Regions from separate parts of the Lysinibacillus sp. CTST325 genome, predicted to be linked through region 2. Evidence: riboswitches for the same ligand, from Rfam matches in the RefSeq annotation. Region 2 holds a riboswitch; the other holds the start of a gene.
What was found. Region 2 has a riboswitch for S-adenosylmethionine ahead of metK (methionine adenosyltransferase). Riboswitches for the same ligand answer to the same signal wherever they lie in the genome.
Positions count from the first base shown of each region.

Region 1: it holds a riboswitch for S-adenosylmethionine, as region 2 does, so the genes downstream of both, ACYQ73_RS17525 (O-acetylhomoserine aminocarboxypropyltransferase/cysteine synthase family protein) here and metK (methionine adenosyltransferase) in region 2, are expected to answer to the same signal.

Region 1 is NZ_BAAFHO010000008.1:53,455-59,825, reverse strand. It holds gene ACYQ73_RS17545 (succinate CoA transferase) at 1-514, shown strand, start outside; gene ACYQ73_RS17540 (hypothetical protein) at 503-766, opposite strand; gene ACYQ73_RS17535 (DASS family sodium-coupled anion symporter) at 947-2,428, opposite strand; gene ACYQ73_RS17530 (glycerol-3-phosphate acyltransferase) at 2,623-3,255, opposite strand; SAM riboswitch class I at 3,719-3,831, shown strand; gene ACYQ73_RS17525 (O-acetylhomoserine aminocarboxypropyltransferase/cysteine synthase family protein) at 3,949-5,250, shown strand; gene ACYQ73_RS17520 (hypothetical protein) at 5,587-5,973, shown strand.
Region 2 is NZ_BAAFHO010000006.1:223,041-236,863, reverse strand. It holds gene ACYQ73_RS16135 (transglutaminase domain-containing protein) at 160-1,365, shown strand; gene ACYQ73_RS16130 (metal ABC transporter solute-binding protein, Zn/Mn family) at 1,328-2,308, opposite strand; gene yidD (membrane protein insertion efficiency factor YidD) at 2,416-2,649, opposite strand; gene ACYQ73_RS16120 (hypothetical protein) at 2,646-2,816, opposite strand; gene ytzI (YtzI protein) at 2,877-3,023, opposite strand; gene ACYQ73_RS16110 (transposase) at 3,159-3,476, shown strand; gene ACYQ73_RS16105 (NUDIX domain-containing protein) at 3,832-4,296, shown strand; gene ACYQ73_RS16100 (alpha/beta hydrolase family protein) at 4,280-5,056, shown strand; gene ACYQ73_RS16095 (alpha/beta hydrolase) at 5,279-6,235, opposite strand; gene ACYQ73_RS16090 (hypothetical protein) at 6,455-6,622, shown strand; gene pckA (phosphoenolpyruvate carboxykinase (ATP)) at 6,850-8,436, opposite strand; SAM riboswitch class I at 9,182-9,299, shown strand; gene metK (methionine adenosyltransferase) at 9,627-10,823, shown strand; gene ACYQ73_RS16075 (gamma carbonic anhydrase) at 10,994-11,512, opposite strand; gene ACYQ73_RS16070 (alpha/beta hydrolase) at 11,648-12,454, shown strand; gene ACYQ73_RS16065 (alanine/glycine:cation symporter family protein) at 12,581-13,823, shown strand, end outside.

The sequences.
Region 1 (6,371 bases), on a different contig from region 2:
ATTACGTCCGCAAGAAATTTCTAACCAACCAGAAATTATTCGCCGACTCGGGTTAATTTCTGTTAATACAGCACTAGAAGTGGATATTTACGGTAATGTGAATTCTACACATGTTTCTGGCACAAAAATGATGAATGGAATCGGCGGCTCCGGAGACTTTGCGCGTAATGCGAGATTAGGTATTTTCGTCACGAAATCTTACGCGAAAGGCGGAAATATTTCTAGTATCGTGCCAATGGTTTCGCATGTAGACCACACAGAGCATGACGTAGACGTAATCGTCACAGAGCAAGGAGTAGCAGACCTACGTGGACTTGCTCCAAAAGAACGGGTTGGGCTCATTATCGATCACTGTGCACATCCGGAATATCGTGAGCAATTATGGAAGTATTTTAACGATGCCAATGAAGCAACAGGTGGACACCATACGCCACACAATCTAGAAAAAGCGCTCTCCTGGCATGTGAATTTCGCAAAGAATGGTACGATGAAGAACCCTGCTTTATCGAAATAATAGTAATAAAAGCCTTGAAGGACAGTTGACTTGTTCCTTCAAGGCTTCTTGTTGTTTTAATAACGGCTTCTTCTGGCTCATCATCAAAAGTTGTGGATGACATTTATAAAAACATATGTCATGTATATTAGTTGATTGGAGTGGAGGCTGGGCGACTCCTTGGGGATCAGTGATAGGGGAACGAAGGCTAAAACCATCAAGTCCTGTGATAACGCCTTCGTGACCAACATCGTGTTGGCCCAAGCGGCTCATCGGACGCCCCCAGGAAGCTCTGCTCTGCGCGAAAGCGAAGCGACAGCAACAAATGTTTTATCTGTGCGAAAGCGAAGCGACAGCAACAAATGTTTTATCTGTGCGAAAGCGAAGCGACAGCAACAAAGCGCCCAGCCGGAACGGAAATCAACCACGCGTTATGGTGATGATCCCTTATCCTTACAATAATCCAATCCATTTCCAATACGTCGCGGAAAATAGAAGAACTAGGATGTATCCAATAATCGTTAATGGGATACCGGATTTTAAGAAATCCTTTGTTGTAAAGGCTCCTGTACCATAGGCAAGCATATTTTGCGGTGCACTAATAGGTAAGAGGAAGCCGAAGCTAATAACGAATTGTTGTACGATAACGAAACCAACCTGATCGACATTAGTCGTTAATGTTGAGGCTAAAACAATAAATACCGGTACAAGCGCAGATGCTAAGCTTGTTGCACTTGCAAAGCCTAAATGAATTAGAATATTAAATAAAGTAACAAGAGCAATTGTTGCAAGAATTGGCATAGAATCTAAACCGAGTGAACCGAATACTTTATCAGATAACCACGATGCACCTTTTGTATTAAGCAAGACTGTTCCTAACATAATTCCTACAGCAAAGACGATAATTGTCCCCCAAGGAATATGCGGTTCAACTTGCTTCCATGAATAGACTCCGATTTTTGGCATTAATAAAATGGCAATAGCAACGATTGTGACGGTTGTCGTATCGAATGGGTGAAGTTTGCCCTCAGTAGCCCAGAAAAATAGTAAAATTGCCGATGTTATGATTAATCGAATTTCGGGAGCTTTTAATGGACCAAGTTCCGCAAGCTGTTTTTTGATTACTTCTCTACCACCTTCAATATTACTTGTTTCAGGCTTAATTAGTGTAATCATAATGAAAAATAGAGCGATTGACATGATGATTGAGAAGGGGGCAGCATAAAGTAACCAAGCACCCCAAGAAATATCCACACCAAACTGTTCTTTGATGAAGTTTAAAGCGACCATATTTTGAGCTGCAGCCGTCTTAATACCGATATTCCAAATAGAGACGGCTTGCACCGAGGTAATGACAAGTAGAGCAGCAAGTCGACTATCACGTGGTAAACCAAATGCTGCTACCATTCCAAGTAGTATTGGCACAACTGCGCCTGCACGTGCAGTAGCAGAAGGGACAAAGAATGCGAGTGCAATAGATACTAAAATAGCACCGAATACAATGGCTTTCGTTTTTGTTCCTACTAGTGAAAGTATCCATAGCGCAAGCCGTTTATGTAAATTGGTAATTTGCATAGCTGCCGCTAAGAAAAGAGCTGCGGCTACTAGTGCAACTGCAGAATTACTAAATCCGCTTAATGCTAATTTTAAGGCATCCGATGTTCCTAGCTCTCTCGTCGGATCGTCCATTGACGGAGCTAGCCCTAGTAAGGTTGTTACGAGAGCAATAATCATGGCAGAGCTAACAGGATAGGATACTGCTTCTGTAACCCAAAGGATGACCGCGAAAGCTAAAATAGCCAAAGCTCGTTGTCCAGCTACAGGTAAATCGCCGTTGTTAGGTAAAAAAATAATGATGATTAATGAAGCGAAGGCTAACCCAATCCAGAGTGGTTTCAAATTACGTTTCGGTTTTGCTTGTTCAGAAGTAGACATACCTTTCATCCTTTCTACAAACGTGACTGTAATTTTCTATAACATCGGCTAGTAAAATGCTTTATTAAGAAAAGTTAATTTGTCTATTTATTGTAAAAAGAACTAGTATGTGAAATACCCTCTGTTTATAGCGATAATGGGCAGTTGCGAGAAAATATACGGTCAAAGAAAATACAAAAATATCCAAAAAGATATTATTTTTTCTTTTTGAATGCTGAAGTTACTTTAGGCTCAGTTCCTAGCATCAAGCGCTTAATATTTTCGATATGCAAAATGATGGCTATAGCAAAAAGTAATAGGGCTATAGTCGTTGGGACTGTTCCAGGAATCCATAAATATGTGGCTGCACAAAAAACGAGATAAAACTCAAGTACACCGACAATTAAATAGTTCGTCACGAAAGATAAAATAACAAATAAAATGAGTGCAAATAAGCCAATTTTCCAATCAATCGCAAGTAATATTCCTATGATTGAAGCAGTTCCTTTACCGCCATTGAAGCCCATATAAAATGGGAAATTATGACCTAGAATGACACCGGCAGCTACAATATACGTGAAGAGCCAAACTTGTACTTCTGTTAATTGTGTGATATCTGCTAAATAAGCATGTGCGCCGATTATAGCTGCAACGCCTTTGCCGATATCGATCAGTGCAACTAATACGCCGTATTTCCAACCAAGGGAAAGTGTTGCGTTAGAGGCACCTGCATTGCCATGACCAGTCTTTTTTAAATCTACCCCAGATAAAAACTGAGCAACTTTAGAGCCGTGAATACAGCCAATCAAATAACCAACAAGAAGAAAAATGATAATGGCTTTTAACATAAAAGTCCTCCTTTCAAAATAAAATAGGCTCATCATTAAAAGTTAGGAATGATGTTTGTTATAACATATGCCATGAAGTGATTGGAGTGGAGACTGGGCAACTCCTTGGGGGATTAGCGATAGAGGAACGAAGGCTAAAACCATCACGTCTTGTGATAACGCCTTCGTGACCAACATCGTGTTGTTGCCGCTGCCGCTGCCGCTTCGCTTTCGCGCAAAAAACATCTATTGGCCCGAGACCCGCGAGTGAAGCGGCTTATCGGACGCCCCTAAGAAAGAGCCCAGTCGGAACGGAAATCAACCCCACATTTTGGCGATAAACCAATTAAATACCTAAAATAGTGTATGCGTTCGTAATACGTAAAAAAGCAGACAGAAGTTTCGGAAAAAATAAAATTTTAGTGTTGACAGAGAAAAAGTCTATGTTTATACTGTGTAACAACGATGGAAATTGAATCTCATACTCTTATCAAGAGCGGCGGAGGGATAGGCCCTATGATGCCCGGCAACCAGTAAGTGATGAACTTGCTAAGGTGCTAATTCCTACAGATTCTTATTGGATCTGGCAGATAAGGGGAGGAAAACTTGCAACCGCAACCCTCTTCTTAGCTGAAGAGGGTTTTTGTTTTCTACTGAAAAAATCCTCCTCATCTCCGGTACCATCGTAAAAAAATAACCATTTGGAGGTATACAATGACAAAATTTAAACCAGAAACATTGCTGTTACACGGTGGCCAAGAGCCAGACCCGGTAACAGGATCACGTACAGTACCGGTATATCGCTCAACGGCTTTCGTTTTTAAAGACACTGCTCATGCGCAACGTCTTTTTGCCTTAGAGGAAGCCGGCAATATTTACACACGAATTACAAACCCAACTGTAGATGTTTTTGAAAAACGCGTTGCTTTATTAGAAGGCGGTACAGCAGCAGTAGCACTTTCATCTGGTGCAGCAGCTATCGCGTTTTCCATTTTAAATCTTGCAGGGGCAGGCGATGAAATCGTTGCAGGTAGCTCTTTATACGGAGGTACTTATAATTTATTCGCCAACACACTACCAAACTACGGCATTAAAACGATTTTTGTAGACGATACAAATCCAGAAAATTTCCGAGCTGCTATTACTGATAAAACAAAGGCCGTGTTCGCTGAAGTTTACGGTAACCCAAGTTTAAAGGTACTCGATATTGAAGCAGTAGCAAACGTAGCACATGAAAACGGCTTGCCATTAATTATTGATAGCACATTTGCTTCACCATATGGCTCTACACCAATTGACTACGGTGCAGATATCGTTGTTCATTCCGCAACAAAATGGATTGGTGGCCACGGAACAACTTTAGGTGGCGTTGTAGTAGATGCAGGGAAGTTTGATTGGACTCGTGGACGTTTCCCAGGCTTTACTGAGCCAGATGCTTCTTATCACGGTTTACGTTATGGTATTGACACAGCAGAGGCAGCATTCGCCACAAAACTGCGTGTGCAATTACTACGCGACTTTGGTCCAACATTAAGTGCAGATGCAGCATTTAATTTATTACAAGGTTTAGAAACGCTTCATTTGCGTATTCCTAAACACAATGAAAATGCATTAGCGGTAGCTGAATATTTACGAAACCACCCATCTGTGGAATATGTAAATTACAACGGCTTAGAAGATTTCCCTACTCATAATTTAGCTAAAAAATATTTGAAAAATGGCTTCGGTTCAGTGCTTACATTTGGTATTAAAGGTGGACGTGAAGCAGGGCGTAAATTAATCGATAGTGTGAAATTATTCTCGCACGTAGCAAATGTAGGGGATGCGAAATCATTAATTATTCATCCAGCATCTACTACACATCAACAGCTATCTGCTGAAGAGCTAATCCAAACTGGCGTAACCGAGTCGCTCATTCGCTTATCCATCGGTTTAGAGGCAGTAGAGGACATCATTGCAGATTTAGAACAAGCTATTGAACAAGTAACAGCTTCGCAACAAAAAGTAGAAGCTTAATAAATAAAATACATTGGCGAATGTTGTAGCGTTTACGTATTTTCTCATTCGATAGGCCTCATTTGGTAATGCGTCAAACGTTGCTACATCAACCGCTCACCTCATTTGGTGAAATAACTGAAATTAATACCTAGTAATTTTATAAGTATTATTGACTTAATTAAATCCTTGTTTTATACTAGGGAATAAGAAAAGTGTTCGAAAGGCTACCGACCTAGAACCAATTTAATTAAGTTTTCATAAGTGCTCCCCCACTTTTGAAATATATGAAGAGGAGTAGTTACTCAGCCAGTAGCTACTCTTATCTACAAAACTGATGATAAAGGAGTGTTTTAAATGGGAAATGTGTATAGTGCGCAAAACATTGCATCTTATCTTATTTATGAATTAAATGAAGGTCATGTGTTTGTGAACAACATGTCCATTCAAAACATACTTGCGTCAGTTGAGCGTATATGGCAAGAGATCTTTGGTCATTCTGCTTTTAAGGAAATGGTTTATGTCAAAGAGGAAGGCTATACAGTAAAAGAAGTTTTCGAAGCTTATGAAAGCTATGGAGCAAATCATATTCCTCTACCTGCGACAGAGTACTATTTAAAATACGGCACATTTCAATTGGTTGAACGTACGTATGCAATACCAAATTTTACGCAAGAGGAAATAAGACTTGTACAACAAGCTTTAACACAATATCGCTATAAATTGCTAGCCAAAGCTAGTTAATTATCCCTCATATTTTTGGCTCATTCTCTGCTGCTACAGGGAATGAGCTTTTTCAATTAGACGATGAAGATATACAGAAAAATTTTTATTAATATATTTCAAAAGAACAATTTTTATGAATGTCTTTACATACATATATATAATAGAAGAAAGGCATTAATAAAGATTCGTCAATATTTGTTCAATTATTATAGATTCAAGTGAAAAATCAAATAATAAAAGGAATGAAAACGATTTCCTTTGCACGTCTACAGAAAACAAATGTCCGTCCTAGAAAGATTTTTCTTGTGAAATGTAAGTATTTACGTTACAATTTTCTTTAAGTTGAATTTTGAATTATTTGAATTTGTGTGTGTTTCAAAGGTTTATTTATCTTCATTCAGATGACTTATTCTAAA
Region 2 (13,823 bases):
TACAGGCTTTACTAATTGTCCATATATATTTCGTTTCAAAGAGCCTTCTTTATTCGTTGTAAGAGTCAATTTTAGTAAACTTTTAGGATTAAATTAATCATTCATTAACATAATAAGAAATGACAGGCATAAACTAGTTAGTAAAGGAGAAAGACTCATATGAGAAAATATATATATAATGTTGTCATTATATTATTTGTTCTACAAATGAGTCATGTGCAAGTATTCGCAAACTATGAACAAAAGAAAACCGCAACGGCCAATACAATAGAAACACTACAACATCTAATTCAAAAACAAGTCATGCAATTATCTACTGAATTTGATATTCGTTATACTGGTAATACGTCGGAAATAAAAGATGAACTATCAGAGCTTATAAAACATGCTATTCAAGATCCATATATTTACGCCAATATTTCTAGTTTTAAATGGAAATATGATGGCTATGCCAATAATATTGTCATTCGTTTTGAGTTTACCTATCATATTTCACAGGAAGAGGAGGCATTTGTAGAACAGACTTTGACGAATATTATTGTACCTATGCATGGATTAAGTGAATTGCAGAAAATACAGGCTGCACATGATTTTATCGTTCTATCTGCTGAATATTCGAAGGAAACGAAAGGAAGTCAATATTCTCCCTACACTTTGCTTACGGAGAACAAGGGAGTTTGTCAGGCATATGCTCTAGTGCTTTATCGAATGCTAGAGAAGCTAGGCTTTGAGGTACAATATGTACCAGGAAAAGTAGGGGAACAACTACACGCCTGGGTCTTAGTGAAGCTTGATAATGCATGGTATCATATCGATGTTACATGGGATGATCCATTGCCTGATCGTAAGGGTGAGGTCCTTTATAATTATTTTTTAGTGTCTGATCGCCAATTAGCTCAGGATCACTCTTGGGACTATACGAGTTTCCCAGCCGCTACAAGTGAAGCCTATTTTGATTTACAAAAAACGAATAAGGTTGAAGTTCTTACAAAGCCAATACTGGATGGTCATTTTGCCTTTGATAAAGGGCTGTCCATTTTAAGTAAAAATAAACAAACAGTAAAACAATTAATAGAACAGCATAGACTGCTTTTAAAAGGTGATAAAAGCGATACTTCTGTTCAGGTGCATTTAAATGAATGGGAACCAATTATTTTAGAAAGTAATATAGCCCAAGTAAAGGATAGTCGAAAGAAAATACAAATTGCTATCCGTAAGAAAAAAGGGCTAATTAGTATTTATAGAGCAGAAAAACGAATGCCACAAGAAAAGTACGTCATAATAAAGGAGGTGCCCCATACTATGTTCGGGGTACCTCCTTACTCATTTATTTGTGATCATTTAATGCAGTATTTAAAGATTTAATATTTCTCTTCATAAGGGTGAAGTAAGTTTCATTATTCTTTACATCATCTGCTGTCAAAACGCTTAAATTATGCAAGACAAGAGACTCTGCTCCAACCTCTTTTTGGATAACTTCAGCTAATTTAGAAGAGACATTTTGCTCGAATAAAATGTAGTGGATATGCAATTTATTTGCTTTATCAACAATCGCCGTAAGTTCTTTTTGAGAAGGTTCATTTTGTGAGTTTAAACCGGCTATTGGAACTTGCTTTAAGCCGTATTGTCCTGCGATATAGCCAAATGCTGCATGAGATACGAAGAACGTTTTCTCGTGCGCCTTATCAGCCATAGCTTTAAATTCATTGTCTAAATCTTGAAGTTCTTTTACTAATGCCTCGTAGTTAGCTGTAAATGTAGCTTCTTGTTCTGGCATTTTTTTAACTAGAGTGTTTTTAATGGAAAGTGCTAAGTCTTGACTGATAGTTGGAGATAGCCAAACATGTGGATCTACATTACCGTGATCATGGTCATCATGTCCGTGTCCGTCTTCATCTTCGTGATCATCATGTGAGTGACCTGTACTCACTGCTAATTTTTCATCTGAAACCTGATCTGCAGTTGCTACCATAGTTACATCTTCATTAGCTAGAGTCTTTTTGGCATTTTCAACAAAGCCCTCTAGCCCTAAGCCTATATAGAAAAATATATCGGCATCTGCTAATTTCATCATATCTTTTTGTGTTGGCTCAAATGTGTGCTCATTGGCGCCAGCAGGGTAAATAGAAGAAACCTCTACAAAATCGCCACCAATTCGTTGCGCAAAATAACTTAATGGATAGACAGTTGTGTAGATTGTTAATTTATCCTTTGTCTCTGACTGTTTGGATGTAGCTGATTTATTCCCACAGGCAGCAGTGAATAGGGCAAGGACTGCAACTAAAAATAACAAAAATACTTTTTTCATCTTATAGCATACCTCTTTCAAATAGTAATCATTACGGTTTGTTTTTAGAACAGTTCCTATAATAACGCACATCTGATAAAAGTACAAGAAAAAATGACCCTCGAAAATTAATTCTTTTTCGAAGGCCATTTTTCAGGTACTGGATCAAAGCCACCTGGATGGAATGGATGGCATTTTGATATCCGTTTAATTGTTAAATAGAATCCTTTAATGGCACCATGTTTTTGAAAAGCTTCAAGTCCATAGGAGGAGCATGTAGGATGGAAGCGACAGGATGGCGGTGTCATGGGTGATATAAATTTTCTGTAAAACTTAATGAGCCATATAAAGGGATATTTCATAGTTGTTTATCCTTTTGTTGAGCGTTGTTTTGCTTAGGCTTAGCATCGATAGTTTGTGTAAAGAAATTGCTTTTTTTCTTCAACAAGACAATAACAGAAACGCCAAACATAAGCATCATCATTGCGATCATAATGATTATTGGTAATGGTACTCCCATTGCATTCACTCCAAATTCTATTGTTAATACTATTATAAAAGAATGTCTTAAAAAAATGTACAAATTGAACTAGTCATCATCTTGATGAAAGCTTTGCTGTGGTTTTTCATCGACTGTATGTTTAAAAGCATACGCACGATTGACACTTAAAATAGTCGCGACCGTTACTAATATTACGATGATTGTTGCTACAACTAAGAGTGTGATTAAACTCATGGCATTCACTCCGTTCCTTATTCATACTTCTTATTATAAATTAGATAATCTTATTTAGTTGTGAAGGAAGTTTGACATTCCAGCGAATAAAACGCTCCTTTTACCACCATACTATGGTAAAAGGAGTGTTTTGTGATGGAGCGTCAGCGTGTATATTTTTCACTTGCCAATAGAACGTATTATACAAATCCATATGCAGGACAGTGGAACTTTGAACTTAACGTAGATCGCCAAGCATTAGATGTATTTGAAAAGATTTTTCAGCAAATGCAAATGTTAGAAATTGCAAATGCATGGCGTGCGCAATTGCCATATATACAGTATCATCTTGATAGAGAAAATGATGAAATTGATTTGCGATTAAAAAAAATCTATGCACTAGTTCATGAGTATGGGGATGCGGATACGAAGGCATTTGTTGAACAACTTCCATATTTCAATAAACGTGTCTAAAGGTAGGGTCACTGAAAAACATCAGTGACTCTTTTTTATATTGATGAAGCTAATTTCTCTTGGTGGATTAACCATTGTCATAAGAGAAGAGCTCATGTTTTGAGCATTAGTAGATAGGAGTAAAAACATTACAATTTGTGGCACTTTTATTGTTCGAAATCGAATGAACATAGTATTAGATGTGGTATTACTTCTTGTTAAATAGGACGCCTATCGCACCGCTTAATGGAAGTTTATATTAGTGATTTTATCTGTTGATTATAGATACATGAATACACTATAGTGAAATAAAAGATCATCACCGTAACGCTGATTCGACTCAGTGTATGAAATAGAGAAAAAGGAGTTGAAGAGCATGTTTACATTTACAGATTTAAATGGTTTACAAGTGGATTTAAGTTTTAAAAGAGGTGAATTGGACACTGAACCTAAGCATGTACTAGTTTTATTAAAGCATGAAAATAAGTGGTTATGTACGATTCATAAACGACGTGGCGTAGAGGTTCCAGGAGGAAAGCAAGAACCTGGGGAAACATTGGAGCAAGCAGCAATTAGGGAAGTATTCGAGGAGACGGGTGTTCATGTGAAAAATCTTAAATGGTTTGCAGAATACGCCGTTCATGATGACATCTTATTTTGTAAAACGGTCTTTACTGCACAGTTTGCGGGGCAGGAGGACATTGAATTTGATTTAGAAACTTCAGGGATGACTTGGCTAACGGATGAAGAATTTACGCATCATCCAAATTTAAGCTTTCATATGAAGGATGCAGGTATGCAGAAAATGCTGGAGGAGTTGAAGCATTATGACCAATGGTAAGATCGTTGGAAAACGTCCTTATCCTTCGCCTAATCCAGCTATTCGTTTAACGGAAATCACGTATATGTCACAGGGTCTACGTGTGAAAGGATTACTAGCGGAGCCTAAGGCAGAAGGTACATATGATGGCTTTTTATATTTACGGGGAGGCATGCAAAGCATTGGCATGGTTAGACCTTCACGTGTCGCACAGTTTGCAGCTCAAGGCTTTATCGTTTTTGCTCCATATTACCGTGGCAATCGAGGTGGAGAAGGACGAGATGAGTTTGCAGGAGCGGATCGTTATGATGCTGTATACGCAGTAGACGTACTAAAACAGTTCTGTAATGATAATATTCATGTTTTTGGTTTTTCACGTGGTGGTATTATGGCACTTTGGACTGCGATCTTGCGTAGAGATATTACATCCGTTGTGACATGGGCAGGGGTATCTGATGCAACAGCTACATATTGGGAGCGGACAGATATGCGCAGGATGATGAAGCGGGTTATTGGAGGGACGCCTAATCGTGTACCAGGTGCTTATGATGCTCGAACACCACTTTTCGAGATAGAGCACATTACGGCTCCAGTACTTATTATTCATGGCTATCGTGATGAAAATGTAGATATTGAACATGCGAGACAATTAGAATTTTATTTAAAGGATGCTAATAAAAGATATGAAACATGGTATGATCTTCGCTATGCTCATCAGTATCCACCAGCAAAAAATCGAGCAACAGTACATGCACTTTGTGAATGGATGAAACATCAATAGATATAAAGGTCTACCATTTCCTTCATTGCTTGAACCAACGTAGGATAAAATTAGAAAATTAACTCCATTTTGATTAACTCTTTTTCAAAATGGAGTTTTTTGTTTGAAAAAAGTTCAAGTAGGCCGAAGAACTGCTCGGGTCAAGTATAAAACTGATCAGATAGACCAAAAAAACGTTCAGGTGCTTAACTGCAGGCACCTGAACGGTAGAAAAAAAGATATTTACTCTATATATTTTGCTAAGAAGTTGTTAATAGTTTTCCAATAAGCGTCTCCAGCAACGCTTTCTGCACGGCTATGTCCGGCACCCTCAACTATAAATTTCTCCTTCGGTACATTGGCAGCCTCATATACTTCATCTAGCATTTCAGATGGAACAAATGTATCATTACTTCCATGAATGAATAGCATAGGTGTTTTCGATTTCGCTACTTGCTTGACGCTATCAGCTTCACCAAGCGTATAGTCAGCTTTTAACTTCGTTACAATTGAAGAAAACTGCATAATAGGAAATTCAGGTAAATTAAAGAGTGCTTGCAATTGATAGGAGAATTCATCCCAAACTGAGGAATAACCACAATCCTCAATAATAGCCTTAACATTGCTAGGTAGATCCTCTCCTGAGGCCATCATCACTGTAGCACCTCCCATGGAAACACCATACAATACAATTTCAGCGTTTTTTTCAGAACTGATAACATTGTTAATCCAAGAGACCACATCAAGTCGATCATGCCAACCCATACCGATATAGTCACCCTCACTTTTTCCATGAGCTCTTGCATCAGGTACGAGAACATTGTAGCCTTTATCATAAAAATACTTAGCATACTTTGTCATTTGTGAGCCATCTGATGAATATCCATGGAAAACAATTGCCCATTTATTTGTGTCGGTTGTATTTTTAAGTGTATAGGCATGTAATTTTAAATCATCGAAAGACTGTATATAAGAGTCCTTGTAATTCTCTTTAAACCACTTCTCGCTCTCTTCTTTTTCTTTAGCATCCTTAGGACTAACAGCAATAGAATTGTGCGGAGCATTAAACACATCTGATTTGTCAGTATTAGGATTTAAGGCGAAATTATAAAAATAATTCCCTGCAAAAAATCCAGCCACAACAAACAATACTAATAGCAGACTGACAATGGTAATAATCACTTTATATTTTTTTTTCATATGTATCCTCCTAAAACTACTATTATGAATTATACACAAAGTTACTAATATGAAAAGTAGAATTCTATAAAATAGGGGAGATAAAAAAGGGAACGATTCTAATTGTTCCCTTTGCATGTTGTTGAAATACATGAAATTAAGGTGTCTTAAAGTATGACTCTTCGGCAAAACGAGGGAGTTGATTTCCGTTCCGACTGAGCGCTTTCCTGGGGGCGTCCGATGAGCCGCTTCACTCGCGCTGCTCGCTCCAGGGTCTCGGGCCAACACGATGTTGGTCACGAAGGCGTTATCACAGGACGTGATGGTTTTAGCCTTCGTTCCTCTATTGCTGATCCCCAAGGAGTCGCTCTGTCTCCACTCCAATCAACGCGTCACTCTAATTTATAGTAATAAAACAAAACTTCAGGCAACAGGGTTTTTTTGTGAAAGTGAAGCGTCAGCAACAATGGTTTATCTATGCGAAAGCGGCCAGATGCTTGCTCTCAGGAAAGCGAGTAACATGGAACGGAAATCACCCTCATTTAAAGCTCCAAAACATTCACAAAGATTTGCTTGACCATATTTTTAACATAAAAAAGGGAACGACTATTAAATCGTTCCCTTTGCTTAGTAAATTATTTTAATGGACCGCCAAGTTTAGTGATAGCTTCAGAAACATTTGAGAATTTCTTGAAGTTTTCGTTGAATAAACCAGCAAGTTCAGCAGCTTTTTTATCATAAGCAGCTTTGTCTGCCCATGCATCACGAGGATTAAGCACTTCTGTTGGTACACCTTCAATAGAAGTTGGAATGTTTAATCCGAATACTGAATCTTGAATTGTTTCAACATCAGTTAATTTGCCATCGATTGCAGCACGTACCATTGCACGAGTGTAAGAAAGCTTCATACGGCTACCAGTACCATATTCGCCACCAGTCCAACCAGTGTTCACTAAGAATACTTGTGCACCGTGCTCGTCAATTTTTTGACCTAACATTTCAGCATAAACTGTTGCTGGAAGTGGAAGGAATGGAGAACCGAAGCAAGTTGAGAATACTGGTTCTGGCTCTGTTACACCACGTTCTGTACCAGCAAGTTTAGACGTGAAACCGCTTAGGAAGTGGTACATTGCTTGCTCTTTTGTTAATTTACTGATTGGAGGTAATACACCAAATGCATCAGCTGTTAAGAAGATGATTGTTTTTGGGTGACCTGCAACAGATGGATCAACAATATTTTCAATGTATTGAATTGGATAAGCTACACGTGTATTTTCTGTTAATGAACCATCATCATAGTCACAAACTCGAGTTTCTGGATCAACAGCTACGTTTTCTAGAACAGAACCGAAGCGGATTGCATTGTAGATTTCTGGTTCTTTTTCAGCAGAAAGGTTAATTGTTTTTGCATAGCAACCGCCCTCAATGTTGAATACACCGTTATCAGACCAACCGTGTTCATCGTCACCGATAAGCTTACGGTCAGGATCAGCTGATAAAGTAGTTTTACCAGTACCAGATAAACCGAAGAATAATGCAACATCACCAGCTTCACCAACGTTTGCTGAGCAGTGCATTGAAAGGATGCCTTGTTGTGGTAACAAGTAGTTCATAATACCAAAAATAGATTTTTTGATTTCACCAGCGTATTCAGTACCACCGATTAGGATAATTTTCTTTTCAAGTGATACAATGATGAATGTTTCAGAAGCAGTGCCATCAATAGCAGGATCTGCTTTAAAGTTAGGAGCTGAAATAACTGTGAAGTCAGCAACATGAGAAGCTAATTCTTCTTTAGTTGGACGGATAAATAATTGATGAGCGAAAAGATTGTGCCAAGCATATTCATTGATGACTTGGATGCTTAATTGCGAATCTTTGTCAGCACCAGCAAAGCCTTTGAATACGAATAATTCGTCACGTTCTTTTAAATATTTTACTACTTTTACATATAAGTTATCGAACACTTCAGAAGAAATTGGTCGGTTAACTTTGCCCCAGTCAATTTTATCTTTTGTGCTATCTTCTTCTACCGTATATTTATCTTTAGGTGAACGACCAGTGTATTTGCCAGTTTCTGCACGAACTGCGCCATCTACTGTTAACATAGCTTCACCACGAGATGTAGCTTTTTCAGCTAATTGTGGTACTGAAAGTTGAACATTAATGTTACCGCCGTTTAATAATTCCTTCAGTTCGTTTGCAATTTCTACTGAATTCATCGATTAAATACCATCCTTTTTTATAGTATTCCCTTGAGTCTGGGGAGATTTTCTTAATTTCAAAAATAGTATAACACAATTGCTTAAATAATCTATACTAATTCAGAAATTATTTTTCAGATTTTATTACTTTTCAAGAAAACGACAAAAAGTAAATTTATTCGTTTTGATAATGCTTTTTACCCTATTTATAAGTGATTACACATTCACTTTCGACACAGCAAAATTGTGTTTGGAAGCTTTTGGCTAACATGGGGTTCGCACAGGATGTGAAGTTTTAGCTTGTTTTTTTATTAGTTGGAGCTTGTCTTCGACTAAAAAGGGGCTACAATCATATTCATCCACCACATGTTCTGTAGCTAACGCTTTGCTTTTGCTACAAAATGTGCTGTAAAGGGTTACACATATGTTAACACATGATGTGAGGTGGAGAGTAGGGATTATTTTGTTTTAATTTACAATATTATGCAATTTAGTTTCTGTATAAAACCCATACTTTCTTTATAAGAATACAATCAATTATGCCATGGCATAATTTTCGTCCGGAGGCTTTAGGCCAACAAATGTTTTTTGCGCGAAAGCGAAGTGCAAACGTAGCGACAGCAACAGATGTTTTTTGTAGATGAATTGCCAAAGGACGTGGCGTTCTTAGACGGAGTTCCTCTATTTCAGCGACTCGCTGAAGGAAGATAAAAATATTTGACAATGTTCGACCTTTTACGTATTATGAGATATTGAACGGATACTCTTATCCCGAGCTGGTGGAGGGTCAGGCCCTGTGAAACCCGGCAACCTGCATGAATCATTTCACGACATGCGCTGGTGCCAATCTGATGCAAGGGGAACCCCTTGAACGATAAGAGTGAAAGGTTACGAAGTCATTATTCCTTTCCTCATGTTAAGTAAGCGTGAGAAAAGGATTTTTTTTATTGTTAAAAACGAATTAAAGGTAAGTGTACAGTCCTTTCCTTATTATAATGACGGATCTTTCGAAAATCCTCGTGTTAAAAGCAGCAGCTGTTTATTTGTGCGAAAGCGTAGTGACAGCAACAATTGTTTTACTTGTGCAAACGTGCAACGACAGCAACAACGGCTTGAGAGTTCAATCCTTAGGGGCGAACTTGACATGGGTAATGAGTACCGTATTAATTCGCAAATATTATTTGTAAAAGTAATAGGAGGAAAATCAAATGACAAACCGTCGACTTTTTACATCAGAGAGTGTAACAGAAGGACATCCAGACAAAATTTGTGACCAAATTTCGGATGCCATTTTAGATGCTATTTTAGCAGAAGATCCAAACGCGCGTGTAGCGTGTGAAACAACAGTAACAACAGGCTTAGCATTAGTAGCAGGAGAAATTACTACTTCTACTTATGTAGATATTAAAGGTATCGTTCGTGATACTGTAGCAGAAATCGGTTATACACGTGGAAAATACGGCTTTGATGCTGAAAACCTAGCAGTACTTGTTGCTATTGGCGAGCAATCACCTGATATTGCTCAAGGTGTTGACCAAGCATTAGAGGCGCGTGAAGGCTCTATGACAGACGCTGACATTGAAGCAATTGGCGCAGGTGACCAAGGTTTAATGTTCGGTTATGCATGTAATGAAACGCCAGAGCTTATGCCATTACCAATTAGTTTAGCGCATAAATTAGCTCGTCGTTTAACGGAAGTACGTAAATCTGGTGAACTAGCATATTTACGTCCAGATGGAAAAACGCAAGTAACAGTTGAATATGATGAAAACAATGTACCAGTTCACGTTGATACGATTGTAATTTCAACACAGCATGATGAAGAAGCTACACTTGAGCAAATTCAAGCAGACTTAAAAGAATTCGTTATTGCTCCAGTTGTTCCAAGTGAATTACTAGATGCCGATACTAAATATTTCATCAACCCAACTGGCCGTTTCGTAATTGGTGGTCCTAAAGGGGATGCTGGTCTAACTGGACGAAAAATCATCGTTGATACATACGGTGGCTATGCACGTCATGGTGGAGGTGCTTTCTCAGGTAAGGACGCAACTAAGGTAGACCGTTCAGCGGCATATGCAGCACGCTATGTGGCAAAAAATATCGTAGCTGCTGGTTTAGCTGATCGAGCTGAAGTGCAACTAGCTTATGCGATTGGTGTTGCTCAACCCGTATCTATAGCTGTTGATACATTCGGAACAGGAAAAGTTACGGAAAGTGAAATTGTAAAATGGGTACGCGAGCTATTTGATCTACGCCCAGCGGGGATTATTAAAATGCTTAACCTTCGTCGTCCTATTTATAAGCAAACTGCCGCATATGGTCACTTCGGTCGTACAGATTTAAATGTACCTTGGGAACAAACAGACAAAGCTGACGCATTAAAAGAAAAAGCAGGTTTATAACTATTCAGCTAAAGCAATGAAGTAGCTGGAAAAATATTTTAAAATACTATTACAGAAAGGGGCTCAACATTTAAATAGCCCCTTTCACTGTTTTTAACGAAAAAATAAGCTCCTACTCATGTATGGCTCGATTGCTCGAGCAAATGTGGAGCTGCTTTGATTTAGTTAAATTAATTTTTTGGTTGAAGAGATTTATAGTATTGACCCTTTTCTACATATTCACGTATGATGCGTTCCATATCTTCTTTATCTTCATCATTTAATTCTCTTACAACCTTTGCAGGACGGCCTAGTGCTAAGCTATTTGGAGGAATGACTTTGCCCGGAGGTACAAGACTACCCGCTCCTATGAATGCACCCTCACCAATCTCCGCTCCGTCTAATACTATAGAGCCCATACCTATTAAGGCTTTTTTTCGAATCGTGCAGCTATGTAAAGTTACTTGATGTCCTACTGTTACTTCATCTTCAATAATTAATGGATATTTGGGGCTTTGATGTAAGCAACAGAGGTCTTGAATACTAACTCTTTTTCCTATAATTGTTGGTGATACATCCCCTCGAATAACTGTGTTAAACCAAATCGTTGTTTCAGCACCTATTGTAACGTCACCAGTAACGGTTGCATAATCGGCAATAAAAACGGATGGATCGATATTTGGCTTTTTACCTTTAAATGGATAGATCATTAGGATCGCCTCTTTTCTTTCTATGATGTAATATTATCGTATCAAATACGCAACTTGATGGAAATATAAAATTAAAATGAGCTAGATATTCCGATATAATCATTGTGTAATTATTTTTTAGGAGGACTATGTGAAATGTGGAAATGGGAAGCTGATGGACAAGCAAAGGCTGTGGTTGCTATTCTTCATGGTGCATATGAAAATCACCGATGGTATGCATGGCTTATTGAAAAACTTAGATTGGAAGGCTTCCACATAGTTATGGGGGATTTACCTAATCATGGAGTAAATGTAGGATTTTCTCGTGTTCACGATGAAGATTTTAAAGAATACAACAAATATACAAGGCATTTAATGGAGAATGCTTTTTCGTATAATTTACCCGTGTTTTTAATAGGACATGGGCTTGGTGCGACTCTATTACTACATACCATGCAAAAACGAAAATATGAATGCGCAGGGATTATCATAACTTCACCTTGGCTTCAGTTAAAGCTATTGCCAGGTAAACTATCAAATGCTTTAACTAGTTTAAGTGCCCTGACTGCCAATGTGAAGCTGACCCATGAAATTACATTAGAATCGTTAACGCGCAGTGTAGAAGGTAGAGATGAGATGAAAGATGAGGTTCCTTTTTCGTCCGTTGTTTCAGTGAAATGGTATCGAGAACTACAGCAAATGATGCGTAATTTAGTGTTATTGCCTAAGGCTGAATTCCCTAATATGCCGATGTTAGTTATGACAGCTGAAAAAGATAAAATTACTGAAACTAAACAAACACGTAATTGGCTTCATCAAATGGAGTTTACAGAGTTTCAATTCAAAGAATGGGAAAACTGTTATCATAATCTATTTCATGAAGTAGAGCGTGACGAGATTTTTGTTTATATACGTGATTTTATTAATAATGCTCTTCGAAGAATTGGCTATATAATTGAATAGTGAATTACCTCTCCAATTAACTAGAAAATTACTAACTTTTTATTACTTGAATATAATGTTGTAATTTTCAGAAAAGTGTAATACTATAATGACTTAAAGTTATATTTTTCACATTGGAGGGGTAAAATGGAAACAATCGTTGGGAAAATTAATGAGATTTTATGGGGACCGTGGTTTATTTATGGCATTTTGTTAATTGGGCTCTTCTTTTCAATTATTACGCGGTTCCTACAAGTAAGACACATTAAAGATATGTTTGTTTTAATGTTTAAAGGCGAAAAATCGGATAAAGGGATTTCATCTTTCCAAGCGATGTCTATCGCATTATCTGGTCGAGTAGGTACAGGTAATATTGCCGGTACTGCTACAGCAATCGGGATGGGGGGACCTGGTGCTGTTTTTTGGATGTGGGCAATCGCCTTTATCGGTGCGGCAACTGCTTACGTTGAGTCGACGTTGGCTCAAATTTATAAAGAAGAGAAAGATACAGAATATCGTGGCGGGCCAGCTTTTTACATAGAAAAAGGAATGGGGCAAAAGTGGTTTGCAGTTATTTTTGCTGTTGCCGCATTAGCTGCCATGTTAATTTTGATGCCGGGTGTTCAATCGAATGCAATTGCGACAGCTGTTGAAAACGCTTTCGATGTTAAGACTTGGATTACAGGACTTGTTATTGTCGTATTATTAGGTACTATTATTATCGGTGGTGTTAAATGGATTGCCAATGCTGCACAGATCATTGTACCGTTTATGGCATTAGCCTATATTCTGATGGCCATCATTATTATTGCAATGAATATTAAAGAAGTACCAGCTGTATTTGGATTAATTTTTTCTAGCGCATTTGGTGCGCATGAAATCTTTGGTGGTATTATTGGCTCCGCTATTGCATGGGGGGTTAAACGTGGTATTTATTCAAATGAAGCAGGTCAAGGAACAGGTGCGCATCCGGCAGCGGCAGCAGAAGTATCACACCCTGCTAAACAAGGTATCGTTCAAGCAGCTTCTGTGTATATTGACACTCTATTAATCTGTTCAGCTACAGCATTTATGATTTTATTTACTGGTATGTATAATGTACACGATGAAAAAGCAGCAGATGGCGCTGATTCATATGTTTATGTTGGTGATTTCAATAAAGGCGGATTAACGGGAGAAGAACAAATAACATTTGCGAAAAGTATTAAAGAAGGTGCAGCCTTCACACAATATGCAGTCGATTCTTCACTACCAGGTTTTGGTGGACCATTCGTAGCAATTGCCTTATTCTTCTTTGCTTTTACGACAATTATGGCATACTACTACATTGCCGAAACAAATGTGGCTTATTTATTCTCAGGAGCTACAGAAAAAGTCGTCATATGGCTTG